Regions from separate parts of the Vibrio rotiferianus genome, predicted to be linked through region 1. Evidence: predicted binding sites of a transcription regulator. Region 1 holds the regulator's gene; each other region holds the start of a gene.

Region 1 (4,629 bases):
GAGAAGGGGGAGGCAACGATTGTCTTCTCCGAGCTCCATGAAACGGTTGATATTCAACTTAGAGCAAAATAATAACGCCCTCACATTTTACCGTATCCCACTCGATGACACGGGCTTGTTACGTGCTATAGTGGGTTATCGACCGTGCAACATCCGCGTGTTGCACTTTACAGGTAAGTAATTTTCGACAAGGTTTGTCATGTCAGCTAAACACCCAATCATCGCGGTTACTGGCTCCTCTGGAGCTGGCACAACCACGACCTCAGAAGCCTTCCGTAAGATGTTCAATATGATGAACGTTAAGCCTGCATGGGTTGAAGGAGACAGCTTCCACCGTTTTACTCGTCCGGAGATGGATGTCGAGATCCGTAAGGCTCGTGAACAAGGTCGACACATCAGCTACTTCGGTCCGCAAGCCAATGACTTCCCAGGGTTAGAAGAGTTTTTCCGAAAGTATGGTGAAGAAGGCTCTGGCAGTGTGCGTCGCTATCTGCATACCTTTGATGAGGCGGTACCCTACAATCAAATGCCTGGCACTTTCACACCATGGCAAGACTTACCTGAAGACAGCAACGTACTGTTCTATGAAGGTTTACACGGTGGTGTCGTAGATGGTGACGTCAACGTGGCGCGTCACGTTGACTTTCTAATTGGCATGGTGCCAATCGTGAACTTGGAATGGATTCAAAAGTTCGTTCGTGACACGCGCGATCGTGGCCACTCAAGAGAAGCGGTAATGGATTCGATCGTACGCTCGATGGACGATTACCTGAACTACATTACCCCGCAATTTTCTCGTACACATATCAACTTTCAGCGTGTACCAACGGTTGATACTTCCAACCCACTTAACGCGAAAGGCATCCCGAGTTTGGATGAGAGTTTCGTGGTGATCCGCCTACGCGGAATCAAGAATGTCGACTTCCCGTATTTGCTGGCGATGATTGATGGATCATTCATGTCTCGTCATAACACCATTGTGGTGCCGGGCGGTAAGATGAGCTTTGCAATGGAGCTCATAGTGAGGCCGATTCTGCAGCAACTCATCGAAACTGGGAAAATTGGTTAAAAACCTCGTTAATTGAGTGTTTACTTTTCATACCGTGATCATGTGCACAGTTTTGCTTACAAAATCTCAATCATGGCACGATTAAAATCAAGAAATCGTTTCCGAAAAAGGATACTATTTCTAACCGAAACACAAGAGAGCTTGCAGCATATAAAAAGTGCTCTTATTCTAGTAAGCCAATTCAGGCTTAGCTAAAATATGGATAGCGCAAGCGTACCCTGCAGAGGAAGTGAGATATTATGGTTCTAGGTAAACCTCAAACCGACCCAACATTAGAGTGGTTTCTTTCACACTGTCATATTCATAAGTACCCATCAAAGAGCACGCTAATTCACGCGGGCGAAAAAGCAGAGACTTTGTACTACATCGTTAAAGGTTCTGTTGCGGTTCTTATCAAAGACGAAGAAGGTAAGGAAATGATCCTTTCTTACCTAAACCAAGGCGACTTCATTGGTGAGCTTGGTCTATTCGAAGAAGACCAAGAGCGTACAGCTTGGGTTCGCGCTAAATCTCCTTGTGAAGTGGCAGAGATTTCTTTCAAGAAATTCCGTCAACTTATCCAAGTTAACCCAGACATCCTAATGCGCCTTTCTGCGCAAATGGCTCGTCGTCTACAAGTTACTAGCCAAAAAGTGGGTGACCTAGCGTTCCTAGACGTAACTGGTCGTATCGCTCAGACTCTTCTGAACCTTGCTAAACAGCCAGATGCGATGACGCACCCAGACGGCATGCAAATCAAGATCACTCGTCAAGAAATCGGTCAAATCGTTGGCTGTTCTCGTGAGACAGTAGGTCGTATCTTGAAGATGCTAGAAGAGCAGAACCTAATTTCTGCGCACGGTAAGACTATCGTTGTTTACGGGACTCGTTAATCTCGATTAACGTTTAAAAAATTTAAAAGCCACCAAATGTAAGTTTGGTGGCTTTTTCTTTTTTGGGAGTTAGACATTGAGAGTCGAGAGCATTGCACTTCACAACGGACTTCATCCTTTGAGATGAAGCCCTCTCAGATTCCAAGTAAAAACCCTCTCAAAGCGCTCTCGCCTCATATCTATTAACCGTTGGTACTCTCGAAGATCTTATCTGCCGATGCTGCCACAAACCCTGGGTACAACTCACCGTTATCCATTGGGTAGCGTTTAGCAAACTCATAGAAGCCACCAGGAATCACCTCAACGCCTTCAGCAAAGGTCACTGGCACTTTGTCTGCCATGGTCGACGATTGCTCTAGTAGCACCTCTGGCGTGCCTTTTACTTCACCGCCATTCTCGTTAATAGTGAAACCAGCTGTGCGTAGGTGGTCGTTTACCTGCTTCACTTCTTGGTGCTGATTGAGCTGATTCACACTCACTGTGAAGTGGTTAGCTCCGTAACCGTGCGCAGCAAGCCAAGAAGCGTACTCACTCTCTTTCGCTAAGATTTGGAAGTCAGCATAGCTAAGGTCCCACAAACGTCCGCCGTACAAGAAGTCACTGCCTGTCAGTTTAGAAGCATCAACCTGCTCTACCAGTTTATGAACGATGGCTTGTAGCTCTGGTGAGCACTCATCCACTTTCAATTCACTGATGAAGACTTTTGGCTGCTTCGGATCTGGGTGCTCAAAATGTTTTGCCACCAGCTTTTTGCTTTCAAATACGTAATCACCACAGGCTTTATAACCCACTGCCAAGAATGGCTTCGCCAGCGTTTCAATGCCTAGGGGAGCGACATTAAACGTACGTAGCGCAATATGGTCATTAATCAGAGGCTCATCTTCTTGAAGCAGTTGATGAACTTTAGCAGCAGAAGGACAAAGACGTTGAATGTAGTCTTGCCATAGCGATTCAAATAACACATCGGGCGTCATAACGACTCCTTGTTATGAAATGTAGAGTTAGGGGTAAGAGGAAGTTGACCACTCGTTCACAGCCCTAAAGCTGTCCAGAATCACGAACGAGCGGTCATCAACCTGTGACGGTATGTGCGGCATAAGTGCCAGTCAGTCAACACGCGCTGGAGAGTCTTTAGCTCGCCTTTGGCGTTTGCCAGCGCGCTTACCGAAATCCTAACTTGGTAAATAGCTCTGGCAGGTAGAAGCGGCGATACTTTGTCACCGCTTCGTATTTCTCTATTACAGGCTTACACCTGGGCTCAATGTTGCAGGCAAGACCGTCTCTTGTCCCTCCATTGATGCCATTGGGTACGCACAGTAGTCTGCTGCGTAGTAAGCACTAGGGCGTAGGTTACCCGACGCACCCGGACCACCAAATGGCGCATCACCGCTTGCACCTGTTAACTGACGGTTGCGGTTCACGATGCCGGCACGAATGTGGTCAACAAAGTATTCCCACTCTTGGTCGTCGGTTGAGACCAGACCTGCCGATAGACCAAAGCGCGTATCGTTCGCCAGCTCTACCGCTTTCTCTAGCCCTTCGTAGCGCACGACTTGCAGAAGTGGACCGAAGTACTCTTCATCTGGCAACTCAGCAATGTTCGTCACATCGATGATACCCGGAGAAACAAACGCCGCCTCACCCGCTTTCGCTTCGATCAAGCTTTCACCACCAAGTGCTTGCAAGTTCGCTTGTGCATCGAGAATAAACTTGGCTGCCGCAAGCGAAATTTGCGGTCCCATGAATGGCGCAGGCTCTGCAAATGGTTGGTCTACGCGAATATTGCGTGTCGCTTCCACCAGCTTAGTAATCACTGCATCACCCTTGTCGCCAAATGGAATGTACAGACGACGAGCACAGGTACAGCGTTGCCCTGCGCTGATAAAGGCAGATTGGATGATGGTGTAAACCGTTGCGTCTAGGTCGCCGTAGTTATCCGAGATAACCATCGGGTTGTTGCCACCCATTTCAAGCGCCAGCATCTTACCCGGCTGACCAGCAAATTGACGATGCAGAACATGACCTGTGTTTGCACTACCAGTAAACAGCACGCCATCAATGCCTTTCGCATCAGCCAGCGCAATACCAGTCTCTTTCGCGCCTTGAACTAGGTTAATCACACCTTTTGGTAGACCAACCTCTTCCCACAACTTCATAGCGAGTTCACCCGTCCATGGCGTTTGCTCAGACGGTTTGAAGACCACGGTGTTACCTGCCAGTAGTGCTGGCACGATGTGACCATTTGGTAAGTGCCCCGGGAAGTTGTAAGGACCGAAGACCGCCATTACACCCAATGGGCGATGACGCAATACAATTTGGTTGCCTGCAGCTTCACGCGTCGCTTCACCAGTACGGTCGTGGTAAGCACGAATAGAGATCGCGATTTTACCCGCCATCGCTGCCGCTTCAGTGCGCGTTTCCCAAATCGGCTTGCCGGTTTCTTTAGCAATCACTTCAGCGATTTTTTCGCTGTTCTCTTTTACTTTCTCTGCAAAAGCCAACACGATCGCTTCACGCTCTGCAAATGGGCGCTTCTTCCAATCAACGAACGCTTCACGCGCCGCAGATACCGCTTGGTTAACCTGCTCTGCTGTCGCGCCGTTACCTTGCCAGATCACTTCTTGGTTGTAAGGCGACAGAGACGTAAATGCTTCACCCTGACCTTGTACCCATTCACCTGCAATCCAA
Region 2 (4,629 bases), 1.1 Mb from region 1:
CGGGTAGCATGAGTGCTAGTAGCAGTACCGAACATAGTGTTCCCTTACAAAATAAAGTGATGAAACAGAAATTGCAGGGGATCATACTGAATTTTTAGTCCGAAGCAAACGTTTGCGTGAGTTTTTTGATAATAAAAAAGCCCTACACAGAGTAGAGCTTATTACTTGAGGCCTGAATGAGTTAAACGTTCACAAAACTCACTGGAATATCAGGGTTTAGTGCCTCAAGCGTCGATTGAGTATCAGCTAGGTGGCTGATCTTGCCTTGCGAGTTCTCGACTAGTGCCGCTGCTTTGATGTCTTCAAACTGCTCTCCTGCCATCAGGATTTGAATCAGTGCGACCTGAAGTGGAGGTAGGCTAGGGTTGAATGCAGCGTTTTCTGCATAAGCCCCTTGGAATACGCGACCACTGTTCATCTCAAGAGCAATACCACTGAGGTTGTTCGTGTAAGGCGCGTGGCTGATGTTCATTGCGTTAACAGCTTCTTGAATCAGAGTATCGTCTTCATCGTAAACAAACTCGTGTTTCACTTCTGCCATCAAACCTGACTCAATACCTAAGTCTGCAGGGCCAAACGCTTCAGGAAGGTAGTGATGCAGTGATTTTTCTTCGCGTTCTGGTAATTGGATCTTAAGCTCTTTCGCAGTGCTTAGCTCATTCATGAACTGTCGACAGTGTCCGCATGGGCTGTAGTTGATGGTGATGTCTTTTACACCACGTTCACCTTTCATCCATGCATGGCTGATTGCACATTGCTCTGCGTGAACGGTTTGCCCTAGCTGAACGCCAAAGAATTCCATGTTTGCACCGAAGTAAAGGCGACCAGAGAGGCCACGAACGATCGCGCCAACATAAAATTCAGAAATAGGAGCGTAAGAGAACGCTGCGGCAAAAGGAAGTAGAGCAACACGAAGCTCTTTATCAGAAAGATTGGTAGCGTTTAGCAGCTCATCAAACTGTTGCTCAGAAATAGTAGCATCAAAATCGTCTGCTTGGACGATAGGAGCAAGATGTTTTGAAAGTGCTTCAGGAGCGCTTGTTAGCGCCTGTTCAATGCGACTTTTCATGTTGAATCCTTGTTAGTGCATGGACAGTTATTCTATGTGAAGGATGAAAATGTTCCGTGCTTCAGATCACGTTAATTGATGTAATTGAACTTTACGTTACATAATTAGAGTGAGGTCACACATGTATTCGATTTCATCACGATTTAACGTTATCTCTGTCCCACTAATAACTATATCAACTGATATTCATACTGCGAGTTTTCTAGGAGAGGCTATGACCTGCTCGCTTTAGAGGAGAGTAAAGCAAGGCAGATCATTGAGGTCTTTATTGGTACAACCAAACAGCTAAAGCAAAGAAGCTAGGCGCAAGGATAGAAGTGATGATGCCACAAAGCACTAATGCAAGGGACGAGAAGGCTGCATCGCCTGGTTGTTTTTCTGCACAGGTGGCAGTGCCCAAAGCATGCGATACCGTACCCATCGTTAAGCCGCGTGCAATAGGGTGTTTGATGCCAATGAGGTTAAAGATAGGGTACGCGAGAATGGCACCGAATAAGCCCACAATAAGCACTAGAATAGCGGCAACAGCAGCTTCACCACCCAGGTGGCTAGAAATCTCCATTGCGATAGGTGTCGTTACCGACTTGCCGACTAAGCTTGCAATCAAGCTGATGTCTGCTTTAAACGCTACCGCGATGAGCGTCGCTGTTAGCATTGACATTACACTACCTAACGTACAGGCCAGAGCGATAATGCGCCAGTTTGATTTGATCTGTGGCAGTTGCTCGTACAGCGGGTACGCCAGTGCAACAACGGCTGGTTGCAGCAAGAAGCTGATGTATTCGTTGTCTGCGTAGTACGTTTCAAATGGCACTTTTAAAAAGGTAAGTAACGGGATTAACACCGCGATGCTGATCAAAAGGGGGTTCGCAATAGGATTATTTACCTTAATAGCAATTTGGCGTGCGGCAAGGAAAACCACAATAGTGACGATTAACCACATATCAATGTTTCTCCTTTAATAAGTAGTCTAAGAACCACGCTAAGGTGACCAACACAATCAGTGAGCCACCAACTGCACTAGCAATAATAGGAAGCGCATTCGCTAGTAACATATCAAAGTGCTGCATCAGCCCAACACTGATAGGGACAAAGAGTAGAATCATGTAGCGAATGAAAAGTGTCGCGCCGGGCTTAACCCATTCGACTTTGACTAAGCCAAGAGTCATGGAGAAAAACAGCACAAGCATGCCTAGGACACTTCCAGGAACCGAAATGCCAGCGAACTTTTGAATGGTGTTGCCGATACCAAGTGCTCCCATGATGAGTGCGAGGGAAATGAGCAAATGGATCAGCTGTAATAATCGATCTTTTATCATTTTGACAGCATATAAAACAACAAACACACCCGAAGGTGCGCTTGAACAAGGAAAGAAATTAGGAGGCTAGGCTCTCTACATAACGATAGACAGATTTTAGTATTGCTATCTTTTTTTCGTCACTTTCATGTTCGTGAACTAAGTTCTCTAAATTAAGCATATACTCTTCAATCTGGCTTTCAAAGACTTCACGACAGTGCTGTGCCCAGCGTCTTTGCTCTTGGTCATCTAGTGTGCTTGAGTAGTGACGAGCACGGTAACGAAACAGCAACGGTTTGATGCGCTTGTCATCAAATTCAATATCCAGTGCGGCTAGGTTAGTTGGGTCCGTTTCACGAATGATGTCCATCGCCGCGCGATCAGCAGGCGAGAAAAAACCATCGTAAAGTTGCGTATCTACATCATCACTCTTTTCGTACTCACGCTCAATAGAGAATAGGTTAATGAGTTTCTCACGAATTTCTGGGTGTTGACGTAACAAAGCGAGGTTAGTTAGACATTGCTGACGGTCAATACCAATAGATTCTGCATTCTCAGCAGTGAGTGTTTTCGCTGGCGCTAGAATAGGGCACTTGTTCAGATGCACGAGCTTCACTGGTACAGGGAGTAGGTCACCCAACTCATCACGTTTGGTGTACAAACGCTCTTTTAACTCTTCTGCGGAAAGCTCAAGAATTGGCTGTGGATCTTTTGCCAAATCAATAGTGATAACGGCATTGTTGTTTGTTGGGTGCCAAGCAACAGGCACAATCCAGCTGGTGTACTGGCATTCACGTCCCAACATCCCAGATACGTGCATCAATGGCGTCATGTTAACGATATCGACCAGTTCGTTAAGCTTGCGCTTATTACGCATAGAGAAGAAGTAATCAAACAACTTAGGTTGAGCCGCTTTGATTTTTTTTGCCATCTCAATTGTTGCAATCACGTCTGCCATCGCATCGTGAGCGTTGCTGTGTTCGATGCCATTTGCCACAGATAAATGTTCAAGTTTGAAACTCGGGAAACCTTCATCATTTTCTGGCCATTCCACACCTTCAGGACGAAGGGCGTGACACGCGCGCATGACGTCAAGTAAATCCCAACGTGAGTTGCCGTTTTGCCAGCTCCACGCATAAGGATCGATAAAGTTGCGGTAACAGGTGTAACGTGTGACTTCATCATCGAATCGAATACTGTTGTAGCCAAGGCTAGTAGTATTTGGTTTAGAAAGCTCTGCGTGGATCTTAGCGATAAATTCAGGTTCAGGTAGACCTTCTTGCATCGCTTTTTGTGGTGTAATGCCAGTGATCAAAGCTGCTTCGGGTGAAGGAAGATAATCAGCGGGTGGGCGACAGTACATCACCAAAGGTTCACCAATGATATTGAAGTTTTCATCAGTGCGGAGGCCGGCGAATTGGCTTGGGCGATCTTTGGCTGGACTTGTTCCCCAAGTCTCGTAATCAAAAAAGAAAAAAGTGGGCTGATTATCTTGGTGCATTCTGCTTACCGTTTACGGAACCGATAGGAGTATTAGACCATTCAAAGCTTTGACTCGCAACGAAAGATGCAACGTGACGTTGTGAAAATGAAAAAGCCAAAGCTGAAGAATTCACTTGATTTGAGTTTGATTAGCCAAAGTGTTTAATTAAGTCCAACATTTCCCTTCTATGCAAATAGACAGTGGGCTCTTCTTGGTAGCTGAAAAGTTGATAAATCATCGCCTTAGCGACATCTCTAGCCTGAATCGGTACAAAGTCGGCGAGTTTTCCCCACATTAATGGTCGAGTGACCTTAGAAAGTGATTGAATGAGCCTCTCGTCGGTACGGGGTGTATCACGTTGGCCGACTAAGGGACCCGGTCTAGCAAAGACGACTTCTTCGAACCCCATTTTCTCAATGTTCTTTTCCATCTGCCCCTTACAGGCGAGATAATGAGAGAATGATGAAGCTTTCGCTCCCAAGCTTGAAACTATCGCGATTCGTTTCACTCCTATCATTTTCATTTGTTGGGCAACCTTACAGACCAGTTCTACGTCGACTTTTCGTAGCGCTTCCTTGCTGCCAGCTTGCTTAAGTGTCGTACCTAAGCAGATTACTCCGATACTAGGAGTTGGCTGTTGTTCATCCCAATTGTGAATGGAAAGCTCGGCATCAATAATAGGCACTATCTTGCTTTCAGTATCGGCAATGTCAGAAAGCGCTCTTCGAGAAAGAGAGTATACGGTTTCTATGCTGGGTTGTGACAGCAGGTTAGCGATG
Region 3 (4,629 bases), 600 kb from region 1:
TTCCATACCTGGAGGAGCCATGATTTCCACACCCATTTGTGGCGCAGCTACGTCGATTTCGATCTCTTTATCGTCTAACTTACCTTCACGGAGTTTTTTACGGAAAATTTGACGAGTGTTTGAGCTGTCTTCAGTTTGTTCAGCTTGACCCCAAGCATCACGAGCTGGTGGCAGTAGGGCGTCAAGAATACGCTCTTCAGCCAGCTCCTCTGCACGGAACTTAACTTTTTCCATTGCTTGCTGGTGGGTCATCTTTACGGCAACATCTGTTAGGTCGCGGATAATGGTTTCCACTTCTTTACCCACGTAGCCAACTTCGGTGAACTTGGTCGCTTCTACTTTGATAAACGGCGCGTTAGCCAGTTTTGCAAGACGACGAGCAATCTCAGTTTTACCCACACCAGTTGGACCAATCATTAGGATGTTTTTTGGTGTTACTTCTACACGCAAGCTTTCTTCAAGTTGCATGCGACGCCAGCGGTTACGCAGTGCAATCGCAACCGAACGTTTTGCTTTGTCTTGACCAATGATGTGGCGGTTCAGTTCATGAACGATTTCGCGAGGAGTCATTTCAGACATATTCTTTCCTTACTTCGTTACGATTACGCTTAAGCCGTAGGCTTAGGAAGTTCTGCTGTAGATTCTAGTTCTTCTACAGTGTGATGGTGGTTGGTGAATACACAGATGTCACCTGCAATGTTCAATGCTTTTTCTGCGATTTCGCGAGCATCTAGGTCTGTGTTTTCTAATAGTGCAGTGGCTGCCGCTTGTGCGTATGCACCACCTGAGCCAATCGCGATCAAGTCATTTTCTGGCTGAACCACATCACCATTACCTGTGATGATCAGTGAAGCGGTTTCATCGGCTACAGCCAGCAGCGCTTCTAGTTTTCGAAGTGCTCGGTCGCTACGCCAATCTTTAGCTAGTTCAACGGCTGCTTTAGTTAGGTGGCCTTGATGCATTTGCAACTTACTTTCAAAACGCTCGAATAGAGTGAAAGCATCGGCAGTACCACCGGCAAAACCTGCAAGTACTTGATTGTTGTACAGGCGACGGACTTTACGTGCATTGCCTTTCATTACCGTATTGCCTAATGATACTTGGCCATCACCCGCGATGACGACTTTGTTGTTTCGACGTACAGATACAATAGTAGTCACAGTCGACCTCTTAATTATTTCTCTTTGGATTTAATCATTATATGGGGGGAAGGGATTCGGGATTCAAGGGGAAGTCGTTTTTCCTTTGTAGACATTATGATTTGTCGTTTTGAACGAGGAAGAGAGCGAGTAGGGACCTCGGTAAAAGAAAAGACCAACTGATCTCTCAGCTGGTCTTTAGATTTAATGTTTAGTCAGACTTATAAAGTCTCTTTCCAAATTGCGCAGGGCTCGATCTTCGCTCGTTGCAACTTGTGGCGATCCTTTTCAGCATCACGTTTGAATTTGTACGGTCCTAGTACGACACGGTACCAAGAACTGCCTTCTTTCTTACGTATTTGGCTAGAGATTCCTTGGAAAGCGATCGCTAGCTTGCGGTCTTCCGCTTGAGCCTGAGTCTTATACGCCCCACATTGCATTATGTAAGGGATCTTTGAAACTTCAATTTCTTTCGCGACAACTTCGACTTCACGGCTAGGTAAAGACTCGACATATTCCCACTTTTCCTCAGGAGGAGGTGGAAGTTCTTTCTTTGGTTTCGGCTTGCTTGTCTTCACCGGCTCTTGTTTCGCTACTGGCTTTTCTGGCTCAGGATCGGTACTGAGTAGGTATAAGCCATAGCCAAAGCCCCCCACAAGCAAGACAGCTAGTAGGCCACTACGCCAAGGTTTTTTTCGTGATGGTTGTTTCTTGGTTGTTTTTTTCGGCGTGCCACGACCACGTCGTACATAATCTCTATTTGCCACGGTAACTTCAGGTCATCAAGGATTCTGACAGTATGGTAATCCAGAACGAGGAGAGAAAACACCCTGACAATGTAATCTTGTTAGCTACGTGCAGGAAACTGGCCACTTTAGCGATGCTAGAGTGGCTAGTTAGTTATCAGCGTAATGGTGGTGGAGCAGCACTACCTCGAACAACAAGTTTGGTCTCAAGTAAGCGAGAGCCGGAGTGTACATCATGACCTTTTAACAGCTCTAGCATCATTAGCATGGCTTGGCGACCGATCTCATAACGAGGTTGCGAGATGGTAGTTAACGGTGGATCGCAGTACTGAGCAAATTGGATATCGTCAAACCCAACAATTGAGATGTCTTGTGGAACTCTCAATCCTAGGCGTTTTGCTTCTTGGATCGCACCAATAGCCATGGTGTCACAATGACAGAATACAGCGGTAGGTGGCTCTGGTAGTTCGAGTAGTTTACGGATTGCTTGTGCACCGCCTTCAAAGGTGAAGTCAGTAACGATACTGTATTGTGCTTCTTTAGTAATGCCCGCACGACGTAACGCCTGTTGGTAACCCTGCTGACGGAATTGGCATAGTGCAGCACTCTCTGGACCAGAGATTTGAGCGATACGCTTATGGCCTAATTGAGTTAGGTAGTTCACGGCTTCAAAAGCAGAGGTTAGGTTATCAATGTGTACGGTTGGCAGTTCTAGCTCAGGAGCAAACTCACAAGCCATCACCATAGGTGGTAAGTTTTTCTGTTCTGGCTTGCTGACATCGAATGGTAAATCGGTGCCAAGCAGTAGCATGCCATCAGCTTGTTTGGTAAAGACGAGGTTTACAAATGAGCTTTCTCGTTTTTTCTGTTGACCACTGTCGCCCAGTAGGACTAGGTAGCCATGTTCCATTGCTGCATCTTCGATACCACGAATGATTTCAGAAAAGTACGGATCGCAGATGTCGGGAACTATAGTGACAATGGTTTTTGATTCATTTCTACGTAAGTTGCGTGCTAATGAATTCGGTGAGTAGCCAGCTTCAAGTACTGCATCTTCTACTCTTTTTCGTGTCGATGATGATACTTTTTCCGGATTCATCAGAGCTCGCGACACGGTTGCGGTAGAGACTCCAGCAAGCTGGGCAACATCCTTCATTGTCGCCATAGTTTATACCCTCTCAATTGATTGCCAGATGACGTTTGTCATTGTTCTAATATCAGCCTATGTGATTGATCCACTTTAGACTTTGCTAATTTGGATAGTCTATTCATTTCTAAAGTGAAAGTTACGGCCTGATTAACAAAAATTGCAATGCGATTGTGATTTTCATCACATAAGACGGTAATTCATTACATAGTTAAACGTTTGCTAGCTGAGATCTTGTGGTTCTATGTCTAAATTCCAGCGTACTTTCTTGGCATTTGGCAACAACTCAATAGCAGGTTTCGCACTGGTTAATAACTTTTGCATCAATGAGCGATGCTGAGTTTGCAGTAACAACTGCCAACGATATTTCCCGGCACGCTTGGCTAATGGTGATGGAGTCGGTCCCAATACCATGCAGGAATCATCGAATAGCGGGTGTGATTCAAGGGTAAAACGCACTTGACGTAAAAAGTCTTCGACCACTTCGCTTTGGTTCGCCTCTGCTTTAAATAATGTTAAGAAGCTATATGGCGGTAATTGAGCCAGTTTACGTTCTTCTAATGCGGTCATGGCAAAGTGTTGGTAGTCTTTTTGCAGCAGCGCCTGTAGCAAACTATGTTCTGGATGGTGGGTTTGCAGTATCACTTCTCCCGGCTTACTTGCTCGGCCAGCGCGGCCTGCTACCTGAATAAACAGTTGAGCCAGTCTCTCGGAGGCGCGGAAGTCACTACTGTAGAGGGAACCATCAACATCGAGTAGCGCAACAAGCGTAACATTTGGGAAGTGGTGGCCTTTTGCTAACATCTGCGTACCAATCAGAATTTGGTATTCGCCTTTACGAATCGATTCGAGCGCATCTTCTAAACTGCCTTTACGGCGCGTGCTATCTCTATCAATACGAATGGCTTTGTATTCTGGGAAGAGCTCAGCCAGTTGCAACTCAAGCTGTTCGGTTCCCACACCCACAGTGACCAACTGAGTCGAACCACAACCTTGGCATTGATGAATCACAGGTTGCTGTGAGCCGCAGTGATGACAGCGAATCTCATTGCTGTATTGATGGAAGGTGTAGTAAGCATCACAACGTTTACATTCCGCAATCCAGCCACATTCATGGCACATCAATGCTGGTGAAAAGCCTCGGCGGTTTAAGAACAACATGACTTGATTGCCTGCTTTTAGGTGTTTGCGCATTTCTGCAATCAAAGGCGCGGATAATCCACTATCTAAATAGAGGCCTTTTACATCGAGTACTTTATTCGTCGTTGGCACAGCAGAGCCAGCACGTTGAGTCAACGTTAAGTGGTGGTATTTGCCCGATAGCGCATTATGCAGCGTTTCTAAAGCAGGGGTCGCTGAGCCAAGCACAATAGGCACTTGCTCTTTATGTGCGCGCATAACCGCAACATCACGCGCGTGATAACGTAGGCTATCTTGCTGTTTATAAGACGAGTCGTGCTCTTCATCGACGATAATAATGCCGAGATTGGCGAAAGGCGTTAGCAGGGCAGAGCGGGTACCAATAATGATGCCGGCGGCTTTGTCCCGTGCAGAAAGCCAAGCATTCAGCCGCTCGGTATCATTTAGCCCAGAATGG
Region 4 (4,629 bases), 250 kb from region 1:
CCTCTGGTCTCAAGTGGTGCTTTTGATAGAGAAGCGCTAGAGGAAAAATACAGCAAAGAGATCATTAAGCTGATTGATGGCGTAGAAGAAATGGCAGCCATCGGACAGCTAAATGTCACAATGGAAGGCGGAGCAGCGTCCTCTCAAGTGGATAACGTTCGCCGCATGTTGCTAGCGATGGTGGATGACTTCCGCTGTGTGATCATCAAATTGGCAGAACGCATCTGCAACCTGATTGAAGTAAAAAAAGCGCCAGACGAAATTCGTCGAGCAGCGGCAAAAGAGTGTGCAAACATTTATGCACCTCTGGCGAACCGCCTCGGTATTGGTCAGTTGAAGTGGGAAATTGAAGACTACGCCTTCCGCTACCAACAACCTGAAACCTACAAGCAAATTGCTAAACAGTTAGCTGAGCGTCGTATTGTTCGTGAGCAATACATCAAAGACTTTGTCGATGACTTAACCCAAGAAATGACGGTATGCGGGATCAATGCTGAAGTCAGTGGCCGTCCAAAGCATATCTACAGCATCTGGCGCAAAATGCAGAAGAAGAGCCTGGCGTTTGATGAATTGTTTGACGTACGTGCGGTACGTATCATCGCTGACAAACTTCAAGACTGTTATGCCGCTCTAGGTGTGGTTCACACCAAATACAAACACTTACCAAGCGAGTTCGACGATTACGTAGCAAACCCGAAACCAAACGGCTACCAGTCTATTCACACCGTGATTCTTGGCCCTGAAGGCAAGACGATCGAGATCCAGATTCGTACTAAAGAGATGCACGAAGACTCCGAGCTAGGTGTCGCAGCACACTGGAAGTACAAAGAGGGTGCAAGCAGCCGCAGTGGTTATGATGAGAAGATCACATGGTTGCGTAAGCTGCTCGATTGGCAAGAAGAGATGTCTGACTCTGGTGAAATGTTGGACGAGCTGCGTAGTCAGGTGTTTGATGATCGCGTGTATGCCTTTACTCCACGTGGTGACGTTGTCGACCTACCAATGGGCGCAACACCGCTCGATTTCGCTTACCACATTCACTCCGAAGTGGGTCACCGTTGTATCGGCGCTAAAGTAGCTGGTCGTATCGTACCGTTCACCCACAAGCTGCAGATGGGCGACCAAGTCGAAATCATCACTCAAAAAGAGCCAAACCCATCACGTGACTGGTTAAACCCATCTCTGGGCTTTGTAACATCCGGTCGAGCGCGTGCGAAGATTAACGCATGGTTCCGCAAGCAAAGTCGTGAGAAGAACTTAGAAGCCGGTCGTGAAATATTAGAGCATGAGCTGACTAAAATTGGCGCGACACTGAAAGACGCTGACAGTTACGCTCTGAAGCGTTTTAACGTAAATAGTGCCGATGAGTTATATGTTGGTATCGGTAGTGGTGATTTGCGTATTAACCAGATCATCAACCACATCAACGCGTTGGTGAATAAGCCAACCGCAGAAGAGGAAGACCAGCAAGCGCTAGAAAAACTGCAAGAAGCAGAAAGCAGAGCTCCAGCGCAAAGTCGTCCGAAGAAAGATGCGGTAGTGGTAGAAGGTGTCGATAACCTAATGACGCACCTAGCGCGCTGTTGTCAGCCAATACCAGGCGATGAGATCTCAGGCTACATCACCCAAGGCCGCGGTATCTCGGTTCACCGCAGTGACTGTGAACAGCTAGAAGAGCTTCGTCATCACGCACCAGAACGTATCATCGATACCGTCTGGGGTAGCGGCTTTGTCGGTTCTTACATCTTAACCGTTCGCGTCGAAGCAATGGAACGAGGTGGCCTACTCAAAGACATCACCACCTTATTTGCGAACGAGAAAATAAAAGTTACCAGCATGAAGAGCCGTGTCGATTACCGCACGCAAATGTCGATCATGGACTTTGACCTTGAAGTGACCAACCTCGAAGTGTTCTCGCGCGTTTCGAAACGTGTTGAGCAGATCAAGGATGTTATGTCGGTGAAACGCTTAGGCTAATTTTTACGTCGTATTTGGCTTTCTAGCGGCGTTAGCTGCACTTATGTGGCCCAATCTCATAGGCAAGCTATGCTCATGGGTCTCATAAGTTTACTGCCTTGCCAGAAGAACCAACTACTTAGTAAAAACAGTTAGAAAACAAATTAAAGGTGAGTGGTTTTGGCCGCTCACCTTTTTCTTTAGATAGAAAGGTTTAAAGGAACAGAAAATGAGTCATCCAATTGAACAGTTAGAACAAATCATGGCGAAGCTGCGTGACCCAGAAAGTGGTTGCCCTTGGGACTTAAAGCAGACCTTCGACACCATTGTTCCGCACACCATTGAAGAAACCTATGAAGTGGTGGATGCGATTCAAAACCGCGATTGGCCGAACTTGCAAGAAGAGTTGGGTGACTTATTGTTCCAAGTGATTTTCTACAGCCAAATGGCGAAAGAGCAGGGACTGTTTGATTTTTCTGACGTGGTCGAAACGGTTAACGAAAAGCTGACTCGTCGTCATCCGCATGTTTTTTCTGACGTAGAGTTCGAATCGGATGATGAAATTAACGCAAACTGGGAAGCGGAAAAAGCGAAAGAGAAAGCTCAAGTAGGCAAAGCTGAAGAAAGTATTCTAGACTCAATACCAAACTCTCTACCTGCACTTTCGCGTGCCACAAAGATCCAGAAAAAGTGCGCCAAATATGGTTTTGATTGGGACTCGCTTGGTCCGGTTGTTGGAAAAGTGCAGGAAGAAATTGAAGAGGTGATGGAAGAAGCGCTTCAAATTAATCCGGATGAGGAAAAGGTTGAGCTTGAATTAGGCGATCTTTTATTTGCAACTGTGAACCTGTCGCGTCACTTAGGGAAAGACCCAGAAGTGGCACTGGCAAAGGCTAACATAAAGTTCTCGAAACGCTTTAAAGGCGTGGAAACTAAAGTTGCAGCGCGTGGTAAGCAGCTCACAGACTTTACGCTAGATGAGCTTGATTCTATGTGGGATGAAGTGAAGCTAGATGAACAAAGATGAAAATACATGAATACGCGACTTTGATTTGAAGCAAAAAATAAAAAATTGCAGTGTGATAGATTTCACGTTGTGGCGTTAAGGAGCTTCTGGTATATTTACGTCCCGTCCAGAAGCACTCCATTTCCCTCATTCAACCAATTTCAGGTTAAACATGACGACAAATTACATTTTTGTTACTGGCGGGGTTGTATCCTCTCTAGGTAAAGGTATTGCAGCAGCATCTCTTGCAGCTATTCTAGAAGCTCGTGGTCTTAAAGTGACTATGATGAAGCTTGACCCTTACATCAACGTTGATCCAGGCACAATGAGCCCAACTCAACACGGTGAAGTGTTCGTTACGGAAGATGGCGCAGAGACTGACCTTGACCTTGGTCACTACGAGCGTTTCATTCGTACCAAGATGACCAAGCGCAACAACTTCACTGCTGGTCGTGTTTACGCTGACGTTCTACGTAAAGAGCGTCGTGGCGATTACCTAGGTGCAACTATTCAGGTTATCCCTCACATCACTAACGCTATTAAAGACCGCGTAATCGCAGGTTCTGAAGGCCATGATGTTGCTATCGTTGAAGTCGGTGGCACAGTAGGTGATATCGAATCACTGCCATTTATGGAAGCGATTCGTCAGCTTGCAGTAGAACTAGGCCGTGAACGTGCTATGTTCATGCACCTAACTCTAGTTCCTTACCTAGCAGCTGCGGGCGAAGTGAAAACTAAGCCAACTCAGCACTCTGTTAAAGAGCTGCTATCTATCGGTATCCAACCAGATATTCTTGTTTGCCGCTCTGATCGTATGATCCCAGCGAACGAGCGTAAGAAGATTGCGCTATTCTGTAACGTTCCTGAGAAAGCGGTAATCTCAATGAAGGACGTAGATTCAATCTACAAGATCCCTCAACTTGTTAAGTCTCAAGGTCTAGATGACCTAGTTTGTGCTCGCTTTGGTATCAACGCACCAGAAGCTGATCTGTCTGAATGGGAACAGGTTATCTACGAAGAAGCGAACCCAACTGGTGAAGTAACTATCGGTATGGTCGGTAAATACATCGAACTACCAGACGCTTACAAGTCAGTAAACGAAGCACTTAAACACGCAGGCTTGAAAAACCGTCTAAACGTCACAATTAAATACGTAGACTCTCAAGATGTTGAGACGAAAGGCGTAGAAGTACTTGAAGGTCTAGATGCAATCCTAGTACCTGGCGGCTTCGGTGACCGTGGTATCGAAGGTAAGATTCGCGCAGCACAATACGCTCGTGAAAACAAAGTACCTTACCTAGGTATCTGTCTAGGCATGCAAGTAGCACTGATCGAATACGCGCGTAACGTAGCGGGTATGGAAGGTGCACATTCAACAGAATTTAACAAAGACACTAAGTACCCTGTGGTAGGTTTGATCACTGAATGGGTAGACGGCGAAGGTAAAGTTGAAGAACGTACTGAAACGTCTGACCTAGGTGGTACGATGCGTCTTGGTTCACAGCTATGTCACCTAGAGAAAGGGACTAAAGCTCGTGAACTATACGGTAGCGCGACTGTTCATGAACGTCACCGTCACCGTTACGAAGTAAACAACGTTCTTCGTCCGCAAATCGAAAAAGCAGGTCTGAAAGTATCTGGCCTATCAGCGGACAAGAAACTAGTGG

What was found. The regulator CRP, encoded in region 1, controls carbon source genes, mostly activating them, when cyclic AMP is high. The targets are predictions, from matches to a motif close to TGTGANNNNNNTCACA.
Region 2: the regulator CRP is predicted to act here: its motif matches at 1,174-1,189, upstream of cdd (cytidine deaminase).
Region 3: the regulator CRP is predicted to act here: its motif matches at 3,205-3,220, upstream of cytR (DNA-binding transcriptional regulator CytR).
Region 4: the regulator CRP is predicted to act here: its motif matches at 3,035-3,050, upstream of BSZ04_RS10760 (CTP synthase).

Annotation. Positions count from the first base shown of each region.
Region 1 is NZ_CP018312.1:102,658-107,286, reverse strand. Features, by position in the region: gene BSZ04_RS09510 (YheU family protein) at 1-72, shown strand, start outside; gene BSZ04_RS09505 (phosphoribulokinase) at 200-1,069, shown strand; gene crp (cAMP-activated global transcriptional regulator CRP) at 1,309-1,941, shown strand; gene BSZ04_RS09495 (DUF1338 domain-containing protein) at 2,124-2,915, opposite strand; gene astD (succinylglutamate-semialdehyde dehydrogenase) at 3,180-4,629, opposite strand, start outside.
Region 2 is NZ_CP018312.1:1,189,248-1,193,876, forward strand. Features, by position in the region: gene purT (formate-dependent phosphoribosylglycinamide formyltransferase) at 1-35, opposite strand, end outside; gene cdd (cytidine deaminase) at 182-1,069, opposite strand; gene BSZ04_RS14545 (LrgB family protein) at 1,335-2,012, opposite strand; gene BSZ04_RS14550 (CidA/LrgA family protein) at 2,014-2,388, opposite strand; gene sbcB (exodeoxyribonuclease I) at 2,447-3,868, opposite strand; gene BSZ04_RS14560 (NAD(P)H-binding protein) at 3,999-4,629, opposite strand, start outside.
Region 3 is NZ_CP018312.1:2,829,013-2,833,641, reverse strand. Features, by position in the region: gene hslU (HslU--HslV peptidase ATPase subunit) at 1-579, opposite strand, end outside; gene hslV (ATP-dependent protease subunit HslV) at 609-1,160, opposite strand; gene ftsN (cell division protein FtsN) at 1,361-1,906, opposite strand; gene cytR (DNA-binding transcriptional regulator CytR) at 2,043-3,050, opposite strand; gene priA (primosomal protein N') at 3,255-4,629, opposite strand, start outside.
Region 4 is NZ_CP018312.1:352,255-356,883, forward strand. Features, by position in the region: gene relA (GTP diphosphokinase) at 1-1,977, shown strand, start outside; gene mazG (nucleoside triphosphate pyrophosphohydrolase) at 2,186-2,983, shown strand; gene BSZ04_RS10760 (CTP synthase) at 3,135-4,629, shown strand, end outside.